Regions from separate parts of the Serratia sp. 121840015-1 genome, predicted to be linked through region 1. Evidence: predicted binding sites of a transcription regulator. Region 1 holds the regulator's gene; the other holds the start of a gene.
What was found. The regulator sigma-54, encoded in region 1, starts transcription at its own class of promoters, with help from an activator protein. The targets are predictions, from matches to a motif close to GTTGGCACANNTTTCGCTNT.
Positions count from the first base shown of each region.

Region 2: glnA (glutamate--ammonia ligase) is a predicted target of sigma-54. The motif match lies at 4,020-4,039, and genes of this name have one in related genera.

Region 1 covers NZ_JBSEYF010000004.1:161,575-167,976, reverse strand. The annotation lists gene ACUXAC_RS18980 (calcium/sodium antiporter) at 1-899, shown strand, start outside; gene kdsD (arabinose-5-phosphate isomerase KdsD) at 916-1,902, shown strand; gene kdsC (3-deoxy-manno-octulosonate-8-phosphatase KdsC) at 1,920-2,474, shown strand; gene lptC (LPS export ABC transporter periplasmic protein LptC) at 2,471-3,049, shown strand; gene lptA (lipopolysaccharide ABC transporter substrate-binding protein LptA) at 3,018-3,557, shown strand; gene lptB (LPS export ABC transporter ATP-binding protein) at 3,564-4,289, shown strand; gene rpoN (RNA polymerase factor sigma-54) at 4,342-5,775, shown strand; gene hpf (ribosome hibernation promoting factor) at 5,799-6,086, shown strand; gene ptsN (PTS IIA-like nitrogen regulatory protein PtsN) at 6,242-6,402, shown strand, end outside.
Region 2 covers NZ_JBSEYF010000008.1:104,911-111,312, reverse strand. The annotation lists gene glnG (nitrogen regulation protein NR(I)) at 1-1,279, opposite strand, end outside; gene glnL (nitrogen regulation protein NR(II)) at 1,288-2,337, opposite strand; gene glnA (glutamate--ammonia ligase) at 2,531-3,940, opposite strand; gene typA (ribosome-dependent GTPase TypA) at 4,311-6,134, shown strand; gene yihX (glucose-1-phosphatase) at 6,301-6,402, shown strand, end outside.

The DNA.
Region 1 (6,402 bases):
CCGTGATTTCCCGCTCGCTCGGCGTCCCGCCGTTGATCATCGGCATGACCATCGTCGGCATCGGCACTTCGCTGCCGGAGCTGATCGTGTCCACCACCGCCGCGCTGAACGGGCAGATAGATATGGCCGTTGGCAACGTATTAGGTTCCAACATTACCAACATTTTATTGATCCTGGGCGTGGCGGCGCTGATTCACCCGCTGGCCGCGCGCTCCGAGATACTGCGGCGCGAACTGCCGCTGATGTTAGCGGTCACAGTATTGTGCGGTTTCGTGTTGATGGACGGCACCCTGAGCAGGCTGGACGGCGTGCTGCTGCTGGCCGCCGCCGCCGGCTTCATCCTGCTGATGCTGAAAATCGCCCGGCTGGCGCAGCGCGAGGGCAGCGACAGCCTGACCATGGAACAGATCGCCGAGCTGCCGCAGGACAGCAGCAACACCGTGGCGGTGCTGTGGCTGGTGTTGGCGTTTATCATTCTGCCGCTCTCTTCCAGGATGGTGGTCGATAACGCGACGGTGATTGCGCACTATTTCGGCCTGAGCGAACTGGTGGTCGGGTTGACCATTATCGCCATCGGCACCAGCCTGCCCGAACTGGCCACCTCCATCGCCGGGGCGCTGAAGGGCGAGGATGATATGGCGATTGGTAATATCATCGGTTCCAATATTTTCAACACGGTGATCGTGCTGGGCGTCCCCGCCCTGCTATCGCCGGGTAGCGTGGACACCGCCGCCTTCCAGCGCGATTACTGGGTGATGCTGGCGGCCAGCGTGCTGCTGAGCGTGCTGTGCATCGGCCGCAAACACCGCATCGGCCACCTGGCGGGCGCGCTGTTATTATGCGGCTTTATTGCGTATCTTGCGGTGCTGTTCTTTAACCCTTTCAGTACTTTCGGCTAAACCGACGGGAATGAGTATGTCGAACATTGAGTTGCAACCGGGCTTCGATTTTCAGCAGGCCGGCAAAGAAGTGCTTCAGATAGAGCGTGAAGGGCTGGCTCAGCTCGACAGCTACATCAACGCAGACTTCACCCGCGCCTGCGAAACGATCGCCGCCTGCGGCGGCAAAGTGGTGGTGATGGGCATGGGCAAATCCGGCCATATCGGCTGCAAGATCGCCGCGACCTTCGCCAGCACCGGCACCCCCTCATTCTTCGTTCACCCGGCGGAGGCCAGCCATGGCGATTTGGGCATGGTCACCCCGCAGGACATCGTGCTCGCCATCTCCAACTCCGGCGAGTCCAGCGAGATCCTGGCGCTGATCCCGGTGTTGAAACGTCAGCAGATCACCCTCATCTGTATGACCAACAATCCGGAAAGTTCGATGGGCAAAGCGGCGGATATCCACCTGTGCATCAAGGTGCCGCAGGAAGCCTGCCCGCTGGGGCTGGCGCCGACCACCAGCACCACCGCCACGCTGGTGATGGGCGATGCGCTGGCCGTCGCGCTGCTGAAAGCGCGCGGTTTCACGCCGGAAGATTTCGCGCTGTCGCATCCGGGTGGCGCACTCGGCCGCAAACTGCTGCTGCGAGTTAGCGATATCATGCACAGCGGCGACGAAATGCCCCACGTCAGCGCCGACGCCTCGTTGCGCGACGCGCTGCTGGAAATTACCCGAAAAAATCTGGGCCTGACGGTGATTTGCGACGATCTGATGAAAATCGCCGGCATCTTCACCGATGGCGACCTGCGCCGGGTGTTCGACATGGGCATCAACCTGCGCGAGGCGAAGATCGCCGATGTCATGACGCCGGGCGGCGTGCGGGTGCGCCCCAATATTCTGGCGGTCGATGCATTGAACCTGATGCAACAACGCCACATCACCGCGCTGCTGGTTGCCGATGGCGACCAGTTGCTGGGTGTGGTACATATGCATGACATGCTGCGCGCCGGCGTCGTTTAATTAAGGAATAGAACGGAATGGGTATGGTAGAAACCTGCTACGGGCCGGTAGAACAAGAGGTTATGGCGCGTGCCGGGAACATCCGCCTGTTGATTTGCGACGTTGACGGCGTGCTGTCGGACGGCCTGATCTTCATGGGCAACAACGGTGAAGAACTGAAGGCGTTCAACGTGCGCGACGGTTACGGCATCCGCTGCTTGAAAACCTCGGACATCGAAGTGGCGATCATCACCGGCCGCTCCGCCAAGCTGCTGGAAGACCGCTCGCAGACGCTCGGTATCACCCATCTGTATCAGGGGCAATCCGATAAGCTTTTGGCCTTCCGCGAACTGTTGGATAAACTGTCGTTAACGGCGGATCAGGTCGCCTATATCGGCGATGACCTGATCGACTGGCCGGTGATGGCGCAGGTCGGCCTGGCGGTCGCGGTGGCGGACGCCCACCCGCTGTTGACGCCGCGCGCCCACTACGTCACCCGCATTGCCGGCGGCCGCGGCGCGGTGCGCGAACTGTGCGACATCATTCTTTTGGCTCAAAATAAGCTGGAGGACGCCAAAGGGCTGTCGATATGAGTAAAACCAAACTGTGGATCACCATCCTGTTGACGGTGATCGTTCTGGCGCTGATCGGCTGGAACATGACGGACTTCAGCGACGAGACGGCCCCTGGCCCGGTCAACGATCAGGATCCGACTTACCAGAGCCAGCACACGGTCACCGTGGTGTACAACCCGGCCGGCAAGCTGAATTACAAACTGGTGGCGGAAGACGCGAAGTATTACACCGCCGGCGAGCTGAGCTGGTTCACCCAGCCGGTGATGACGCTGTTCGATGAGAATGCGGTGGCCACCTGGTCAGTTCGCGCCGATCGCGCCAAACTGACTAAAGACCGGATGCTGTATCTGTATGGTCACGTCGAGGTAAACAGCCTGACCACCACCTCGCAGCTGGAAAAAATTAAGACGGACAACGCTCAGGTAAACCTGGTCACCCAGGACGTCACCTCCGATGACGAAGTCACGCTTTACGGGACCAATTTTACCTCTAACGGCATGAAAATGCGTGGGAACCTGCGGACCAAAACCGCTGAGCTGATTGATAAGGTTAAGACCAACTATGAAATTCAGAACCAAAAACCAACTCCGTAACCTGTTGCTCGGCAGCTTAGTTTTGGCCGCCAGCGCCCCCGCTCTGGCGCTGAAATCCGACTCCAGCCAGCCGGTGAGCATCGACTCGCTCAAGCAGTCGTTGGACATGCAAAGCAACGTCAGTACCTTCACCGACAACGTGGTGATCAAGCAAGGCACCATCGATATTCGCGCCGACAAGGTGGTGGTCACCCGTCCGGGCGGAGATCAGAATAAGACCTATATTGAAGCGTTCGGCAACCCGGTAACCTTCTACCAGATGCAGGACAGCGGCAAGCCGGTCAAAGGCCACGCGCAGAAAGTGCGTTACGACGTGGCGACCCAGCTGGTGACCCTGACGGGCAACGCCTATCTGGAGCAGCTCGACAGCAACGTGAAAGGCGATCGCATCACCTATCTGGTGCAACAGCAGCAAATGCAGGCGTTCAGCGATAAAGGCAAACGCGTGACAACGGTTCTGGTACCGTCGCAGTTGCAAGACAAAAACGGGCAAAAAAAGAGTAACTAATCACTTATGGCAACACTCATCGCAGAAAACCTGGCGAAAGCCTACAAGGGCCGTAAAGTTGTCGAAGACGTCAGCCTGAAAGTGAAATCCGGCGAGATCGTCGGCCTGCTCGGGCCGAACGGCGCCGGTAAAACCACCACCTTCTACATGGTGGTCGGCATCGTGCCGCGCGACGCCGGGCGCATCGTGATCGACGAAGAAGACATCAGCCTGCTGCCGCTGCACGCCCGCGCGCGCCGCGGCATCGGATACCTGCCGCAGGAAGCGTCGATCTTCCGCCGCCTGAGCGTGTACGACAACCTGATGGCGGTGCTGGAGATTCGCCCCGACCTCACCAGCGAACAACGCGAAGACCGCGCCAAAGAGCTGATGGAAGAGTTCCATATCTCCCATCTGCGCGACAGCCTCGGCCAGGCGCTGTCCGGCGGTGAACGCCGCCGCGTCGAAATCGCCCGCGCGCTGGCGGCCAACCCGAAATTCATTCTGCTGGACGAACCCTTCGCCGGGGTGGATCCGATTTCCGTTATCGACATCAAAAAAATCATCGAGCACCTGCGTGACAGCGGCCTGGGCGTGCTGATCACCGACCACAACGTGCGCGAGACGCTGGACGTATGTGAACGCGCCTACATCGTCAGCCAGGGCAAACTGATTGCCCACGGCACGCCGGATGCTATTCTGGCCGACGAGCAGGTAAAACGCGTTTATCTGGGCGAAGAGTTCCGCCTCTGAGCGCCGGCGCGCCCTGCGGGGCGACACCGTTAACGGAAGTAGACAGAAGACTATGAAGCAAGGTTTGCAACTCAGGCTCAGCCAACAGCTGGCCATGACTCCTCAGCTCCAGCAGGCGATCCGCCTGCTGCAGTTGTCCACGCTTGAGCTTCAGCAAGAGATCCAGCTGGCGCTGGAGAGCAATCCACTGCTTGAACAGACCGATCTGCACGACGAAATCGACGCCAAAGAAACCCAGGAAACCGAGGGGCTCGATACCCGCGAGGCGCTGGAACAAAAAGACATGCCGGAAGAGCTGCCGCTGGACGCCACCTGGGATGAGATCTACACCGCCGGCACGCCGTCAGGCACCGGCACCGACTACAGCGACGACGAGCTGCCGGTCTATCAGGGCGAGACTACCCAAACGCTGCAGGATTACCTGATGTGGCAGGTGGATCTGACGCCGTTCTCCGATACCGACGCCGCCATCGCCACCTCCATCGTCGACGCGGTGGACGACACCGGTTATCTCACCGTGCCGCTGGAAGACATTCTGGAAAGCCTGGGCGACGAGAACGTGACCCTCGAGGAAGTCGAGGCGGTGTTGAAGCGCGTGCAGCGTTTCGATCCGATCGGCGTCGCCGCGCGCGATCTGCGCGATTGCCTGCTGGTGCAGCTCTCCCAATACGCCAAAGACACCCCTTATCTGGCCGAAGCGCGGCTGATCATCAGCGACCATTTGGATCTGTTGGCCAACCACGACTTTCGCAGCCTGATGCGATCAACCCGGCTAAAAGAAGATACACTGAAAGAAGCGATGCTGCTGATTCAGTCGCTCGATCCGCGCCCGGGGCAGTCGATCAATACCGGCGAATCGGAGTACGTAATTCCGGACGTGCTGGTGCGCAAAACGCAGAACACGTGGACGGTCGAGCTCAACGGCGACAGCATACCGCGTTTGAAGATCAATCAGCAGTACGCCGCGCTGGGCAACAGTGCCCGCAGCGAAGCCGACGGCCAGTTCATCCGCAGCAACCTGCAGGAAGCCAAGTGGCTGATTAAAAGCCTGGAGAGCCGCAACGAGACGCTGCTGAAGGTCACCCGCTGCATCGTCAGCCAACAGCAGGCGTTCTTCGAGCAAGGCGAAGAGTTTATGAAACCCATGGTGTTGGCGGATATCGCCCAGGCCGTGGAGATGCATGAATCGACGATCTCGCGCGTCACCACGCAGAAGTTTCTGCACAGCCCGCGCGGCATTTTCGAATTGAAATATTTCTTCTCCAGCCACGTGAATACCGACAGCGGCGGCGAAGCCTCCTCGACGGCGATCCGCGCGTTGGTGAAGAAATTGATTGCGGCGGAAAACCCCGCCAAACCACTCAGCGACAGCAAGCTGGCCACCCTGCTTTCCGATCAGGGGATCATCGTGGCGCGGCGCACCGTCGCCAAGTACCGAGAGTCTTTGTCCATCCCGCCGTCGAACCAGCGTAAACAGTTGGTTTGACCTCTATTGAGAAGGAAGACACTATGCAGCTCAACATTACCGGACACCACATCGAAATCACCGATCCGTTGCGCGAGTTCGTGAACAACAAGTTCGCCAAACTCGAACAGTATTTTGATCGCATCAATCAGGTGTATGTTGTATTAAGTGTGGAAAAAGTGCAGCAAATTGCGGAAGCAACGGTGCACGTGAATGGAGGCGAGTTGCACGCCACCTCGGAAGACGAGAATATGTATGCCGCAATTGATACGCTGATCGACAAATTGGCACGTCAATTGAACAAACATAAAGACAAATTGAAGCAACACTGACACCCTAACCCATTCCGTGAGGTTGCCTCCGTCGCAGCCTCGCCCTTCGGCGCGTGACCCGCATGGGTGACGCGCCGAACGGTAATCAGGGTTAAAACCGACGAAAAACCGCCTTGCCGGGTGCGCCCGGCGGCGCGGTTTTAAGTGAAGATGAGATGAACAACGAATATATGCAATTAAGCTCGGTGTTAAACATCGAGTGCACCAAAAGCTCGGTACACTGCACCAGCAAGAAGCGGGCTTTGGAAATTATCAGCGAACTGGCCGCCAAACAGCTCAATCTGCCTTCGCAGGTGGTGTTTGACGCGGTTCTCAC
Region 2 (6,402 bases), on a different contig from region 1:
GCGCTTCCGACAGCAGGTTTTGATGACCGGAACGCAGCGCGCGATCGGCCCACTGCGCCAGCAGCGTGGCCCAGCTGTCCGGCAGACTGTGGCTGGGGCTTTCCGGCGCGGCGGTTTCGAACAGTTCACCCGGCAGATCCTGGATCAGCACTTCCTGCCCGGCGGCCATCACCGTCAGCCAGCGGCAGGTGTTCTCCAGCTGGCGCACGTTGCCCGGCCAGGGCAGGCGGGTGAGCGCGGTTTCGGTTTCCGGGTGTAGGTTCTTGGCTTCGACGCCTAACTCTTTGGCGGCGATCTGCAGGAAGTGGCGCGCCAGCCGCGGGATGTCTTCACGGCGCTCGCGCAGCGGCGGCAGGTGTACGCGGATCACGTTCAGGCGGTGGAACAGATCCTCGCGGAACTTGCCTTCCTGCACCCGCAGCTCCAGGTTCTGGTGCGTGGCGGCGATGATGCGCACGTCGACCTTCACCGGCGCATAGCCGCCGACCCGGTAGAACTGGCCGTCTGCCAGCACCCGCAGCAGGCGCGTTTGCACGTCGAGCGGCATATCGCCGATCTCGTCGAGGAACAGTGTACCGCCGTCGGCCTGTTCAAAGCGGCCCTGACGGATTTGGTTAGCGCCGGTGAAGGCGCCTTTCTCGTGGCCGAACAGCTCGGACTCGATCAGATCCTTGGGGATGGCGGCCATGTTCAGGGCGATGAACGGCGACTTGGCGCGCGGGCTGTGGCGGTGCAGCGCATGCGCCACAAGTTCCTTGCCGGTGCCGGATTCGCCGTTGATCAACACGCTGATCGACGAACGCGACAGCCGGCCGATGATGCGAAACACGTCCTGCATCGCCGGCGCTTCGCCGATGATGTCCGCCGCCGGATCGCTGGCCGGCTGGCTGCGCACCGGCTGCTGCTGCTCCTGATAATGGCTGATGGCGCGCTCGACCAGCGCCACCGCTTCGTCGATGTCGAACGGCTTCGGCAGGTAGTCGAAGGCCCCTTGCTGATAGGCGCTGACGGCGGCGTCCAAATCCGAATGCGCGGTCATGATGATCACCGGCAGCATCGGATGGCGCTGTTTGATCTGCTTGAGCAGCGCCAGGCCGTCTATACCCGGCATGCGGATATCGGACAGCAGCACGTCGGGGGTTTGCGTGGCCAAGGCTTCCAGCACGTCATTGCCGCCTTCGAAGGTGGCGCAGCTCAGGCCCGCGCCGGTGAGCGCACGCTCAAGCACCCAGCGGATGGAGCTATCGTCATCGACGATCCAGACTATCCCTCGTTGCATAGCAAACCTCACTGACGAATGGGCAGGTAGACCGAGAATTCGGTATGACCTGGCCAACTGTTGAATTCAATTTTTCCGCAATGCTGATCGATAAGATTGCGGGCGATGGATAATCCCAGGCCGGTACCGCCTTCACGGCCGCTGACCATCGGGTAGAACAGCGTGTCCTGCAGCTGCGCCGGTACGCCGGGGCCGTCGTCTTCGACGTCGATGCGCGCCGCCAGGCGGTAGCGGGTGCCGTGCAACGTAATCTGAAACGCGGTGCGGGTGCGCAGCGTGATGGTGCCGCCCGCTTCGCCCAGCGCCTGCAGCGCGTTGCGGGTGATGTTCAGCAGCACCTGTTCAATCTGATCCGGGTCGTGGGCCATTTCCGGCAGGCTCGGATCGTAGTCGCGCACCAGCGTGACGTTATCCGGCATTTCCAGCGACACCAGCTGGCAGACGCGCTCCGCGACCTGATGAATGCTCTGGGTAATGTGCTGGCCGGGCCGCTGTGGGCCGAGCAGGCGATCCACCAGATTGCGCAGCCGATCGGCCTGCTCAATGATCACCTTGGTGTATTCGGTCAGCGCCGGATCGGGCAGTGCCTTGGCCAGCAGCTGCGCCGCGCCGCGCAGGCCGCCCAGCGGATTCTTAATCTCGTGCGCCAAACCGCGCACCAGATCGCGAGCCGCCACCTGTTGGGCATGCTGCAGCTGTTCCTGGCTCAGGCGGCGCTGATTGTCCATCGGCGCCAGCTCGACGAGGATATAACCTTCCGGCAGCGCCTGAGCGGTCAGGGAAAGGATATGCGCGCGGCCATCGACTACCAGGGTCACTTCGTTGTCGGTGAAGCCCTGACCGGCGCGCAGGCTTTCGCGCATCAAAGAGACGTTCAGCGAAAAATAACCGAGCAAATCGGGCAGCGGCGTGCCGAACAGCTTGCGGGAGCTTTGCGCCAGCAGCTGCTGTGCCGCCGGGTTGGCGTAGTGAACCGCCAGTGAGTCATCCAACAGCAGGATGCTGTTGATGAGTGAATTGAGGATCTGCCCAGCATCGGGCAGCTTGCCAGTTGCCATACAGCAGACTCCTGCACCTTTTTAGTGCATCTATCCTACTCCATCCGGGATCGGCGCGGTATGGAATAGTTTTGCAGAAAATACGGTGGAGAAAAAAACCCATCCGAAGATGGGCTGAAAGTTTCCACGGCAACAAAAAAGCGATAACAAAAATGTGGGCGCCGCCCACCTGTGCAGACGGCGCGGGTAGGGCTTAGACGCTGTAGTACAGTTCGAACTCAACCGGGTGTGGCGTCATGCGAACGCGGTCCATCTCTTCTTTGCGCAGTTCGATGTAGGCATCGATCGCATCGTCGGTGAACACGCCGCCGCGGGTCAGGAACTCGCGGTCTTCGTTCAGTGCGGCCATTGCTTCGTCCAGCGAGCCGGCCACTTTTGGGATCTCGGCTTCTTCTTCCGGCGGCAGGTCGTACAGGTTTTTGTCCATGGCGTCGCCAGGGTGGATCTTGTTGATGATGCCGTCCAGGCCGGCCATCAGCAGCGCGGCGAAGCACAGGTATGGGTTAGCCGCCGGATCCGGGAAGCGGGCTTCGATGCGGCGCGCTTTCGGGCTGGAGACCACCGGGATACGGATGGACGCGGAGCGGTTACGGGCGGAGTAAGCCAGCATCACCGGCGCTTCGTAGCCTGGCACCAGACGCTTGTACGAGTTGGTGGTCGGGTTGGCCAGGGCGTTGATCGCTTTGGCGTGCTTGATGATGCCGCCGATGTAGAACAGCGCGGTTTCAGACAGGCCGCCGTATTTGTCGCCGGCGAACAGGTTGGTGCCGTTCTTGGACAGCGACATGTGGCAGTGCATGCCGGAACCGTTGTCGCCGAACATAGGCTTCGGCATGAAGGTCGCGGTTTTGCCGAAGGCGTGCGCCACGTTGTGCACCACGTATTTGTAGATCTGAATTTCGTCGGCTTTCTTGGTCATGGTGTTGAAGCGGGTTGCCACTTCGTTCTGACCGGCGGTTGCCACTTCGTGGTGGTGCGCTTCAACCACCAGGCCCATCTCTTCCATGGTCAGACACATGGTGGAACGCAGATCCTGCGAAGAGTCGACCGGTGGAACCGGGAAGTAACCGCCTTTCACCGCCGGACGGTGGCCTTTGTTGCCGCCGTCGTATTTTGTACCGGAGTTCCAGGCGCCTTCGATGTCGTCGATGGCCACGTGGGAACCGCGGATGCTGCTGCCGAAGCGGATGTCGTCGAACAGGAAGAACTCAGGCTCTGGCCCGAACAGCACGGTATCCGCGATGCCGGAGGAGCGCAGGAAGTCTTCGGCGCGTTTGGAGATGGAGCGCGGGTCGCGATCGTAGCCTTGCATGGTGCCCGGCTCGAGAATGTCGCAGCGAATGATCAGCGTAGGTTCTTCGAAGAACGGATCCAGAACCGCCGTGCTGGCGTCCGGCATCAGCACCATGTCAGATTCGTTGATGCCCTTCCAACCACCGATAGAGGAGCCGTCAAACATTTTACCTTCTTCGAAGAAGTCGGCGTTTACCTGGTGAGCCGGGATAGTCACGTGCTGTTCCTTACCCTTGGTGTCAGTGAAACGCAGGTCTACGAATTTCACTTCATGCTCATTCAGCATCGTCAAAACGTGTTCAGCGGACATACTTAACTCTCCCGGTTTATCATTGTCGTCGTCGTGGAACGAATCTGTGGAACTGGCTTTTTTTCGCCTTGAAAAGACTAAAGCGAAAAGCGTGCCAACTTTTAGAAAAGGCTTTTATCGCCTCTCTGCGCGGGTTTTACCCAGCCACAGTATGCACCATCAACGATAAATTGCACTGTTATGGTGCAATAAGGGTGGGCGCGGGCACCGAAATGGTGCAAAAGTGCAACGATTGCGGCTTTTTGCACCGTGAAAGGGATCACAAACTGACCGGTACGCGGTTGTTTATAAGAGATGGTTGTGATCTTGTTTAGTCCCTCGCTTAATACGTGTACAATAGCGCGCTATTTCTAATGCCCGAGGCAAAGCTGTGATCGAAAATTTGCGTAACATCGCCATTATTGCCCACGTTGACCATGGTAAAACCACCCTGGTTGATAAGCTGCTGCAACAATCCGGTACTTTCGGAGAGCGTGCGGAAGCGACCGAACGCGTAATGGACTCCAACGATTTGGAGAAAGAGCGTGGGATTACCATCCTCGCAAAAAACACCGCCATTAATTGGAACGGTTACCGTATCAACATCGTGGATACCCCAGGACACGCCGACTTCGGCGGCGAGGTAGAACGCGTGATGTCGATGGTTGACTCGGTGCTGCTGGTTGTGGATGCAATGGATGGCCCTATGCCGCAAACCCGCTTCGTGACCAAGAAGGCCTTCGCCAACGGTCTGAAGCCGATCGTGGTCATCAACAAGGTTGACCGTCCTGGCGCGCGCCCTGACTGGGTTGTGGATCAGGTGTTCGATCTGTTCGTGAACCTCGACGCGACCGACGAGCAGCTCGACTTCCCGATCATCTACGCTTCTGCGCTGAACGGCATCGCCGGCGTCGACCACACCGACATGGCGGAAGACATGACCCCGTTGTATCAGGCGATCGTCGACCACGTGTCTGCGCCGCAGGTTGAGCTGGAAGCGCCATTCCAGATGCAGATCTCCCAGTTGGACTACAACAACTACCTGGGCGTTATCGGCATTGGCCGCATCAAGCGCGGTAAAGTGAAGCCGAACCAGCAGGTCACCATCATCGACAGCGAAGGTAAAACTCGCAACGGTAAAGTGGGCAAAGTGCTGGGCCACCTGGGTCTGGAGCGTATCGACAGCACCCTGGCGGAAGCGGGCGACATCATCGCCATCACCGGCCTGGGCGAGCTGAACATCTCCGACACCATCTGCGACACCAATGCCGTAGAAGCGCTGCCGGCGCTGTCCGTCGACGAGCCGACCGTAACCATGTTCTTCAACGTCAACACCTCGCCGTTCTGCGGTAAAGAAGGTAAGTACGTAACGTCGCGTCAGATCCTTGACCGTCTGAATAAAGAGCTGGTACACAACGTAGCGCTGCGCGTTGAAGAAACCGACGATGCGGACGCCTTCCGCGTATCCGGTCGTGGCGAACTGCACCTGTCGGTGCTGATCGAAAACATGCGTCGCGAAGGTTTCGAGCTGGCGGTTTCCCGTCCGAAAGTTATCTTCCGTGAAATCGATGGCCGCAAGCAGGAGCCATTCGAGAACGTAACGCTGGATATCGAAGAGCAGCATCAGGGTTCCGTGATGCAGGCGATGGGTGAGCGTAAAGCCGACCTGAAAAACATGGATCCGGACGGTAAGGGCCGCGTGCGTCTCGACTACGTGATCCCAAGCCGCGGTCTGATCGGCTTCCGTAACGAATTCATGACCATGACTTCGGGTACCGGCCTGCTGTACTCCACCTTCAGCCACTACGACGACGTGCGTCCGGGCGAAGTGGGCCAGCGTCAGAACGGCGTGCTGATCTCCAACGGCCAGGGCAAAGCGGTAGCGTTCGCGCTGTTCGGCCTGCAGGATCGCGGCAAGCTGTTCCTGGGCCACGGTGCAGAAGTGTATGAAGGCCAGATCATCGGTATTCACTCACGCTCTAACGACCTGACCGTAAACTGCCTGACCGGTAAGAAGCTGACCAACATGCGTGCTTCCGGTACTGACGAAGCGACTACCCTGGTTCCGGCCATCAAAATGACCCTGGAGCAAGCTCTGGAGTTCATCGATGACGACGAACTGGTAGAAGTGACGCCAACCTCGATCCGTATCCGTAAGCGTCACCTGACGGAAAACGATCGTAAGCGTGCCAGCCGCGGTCCTAAAGACGCTTAATCGCTGATTGAGTGTCTCATGCTTAGGGCGCGGTTCTCGCGCCCTGAGTTTTTTCCTCTGTTGTTCCCCGTTTGTGCGGCGCGCTATGCGCTTTTCCGTTCGCTCCCTGTTCAGCTGTTCCTTTTCCCGCTACAGTGAAATCTCACCGGCCCATCAGGAGAGGACTATGCTGTATATCTTTGATTTAGGTAATGTGATCGTCGATATCGATTTCAAGCGTGTGCTGGGCGTGTGGAGCAATTTGAGCGGCACGCCGTTGGCGGTGCTG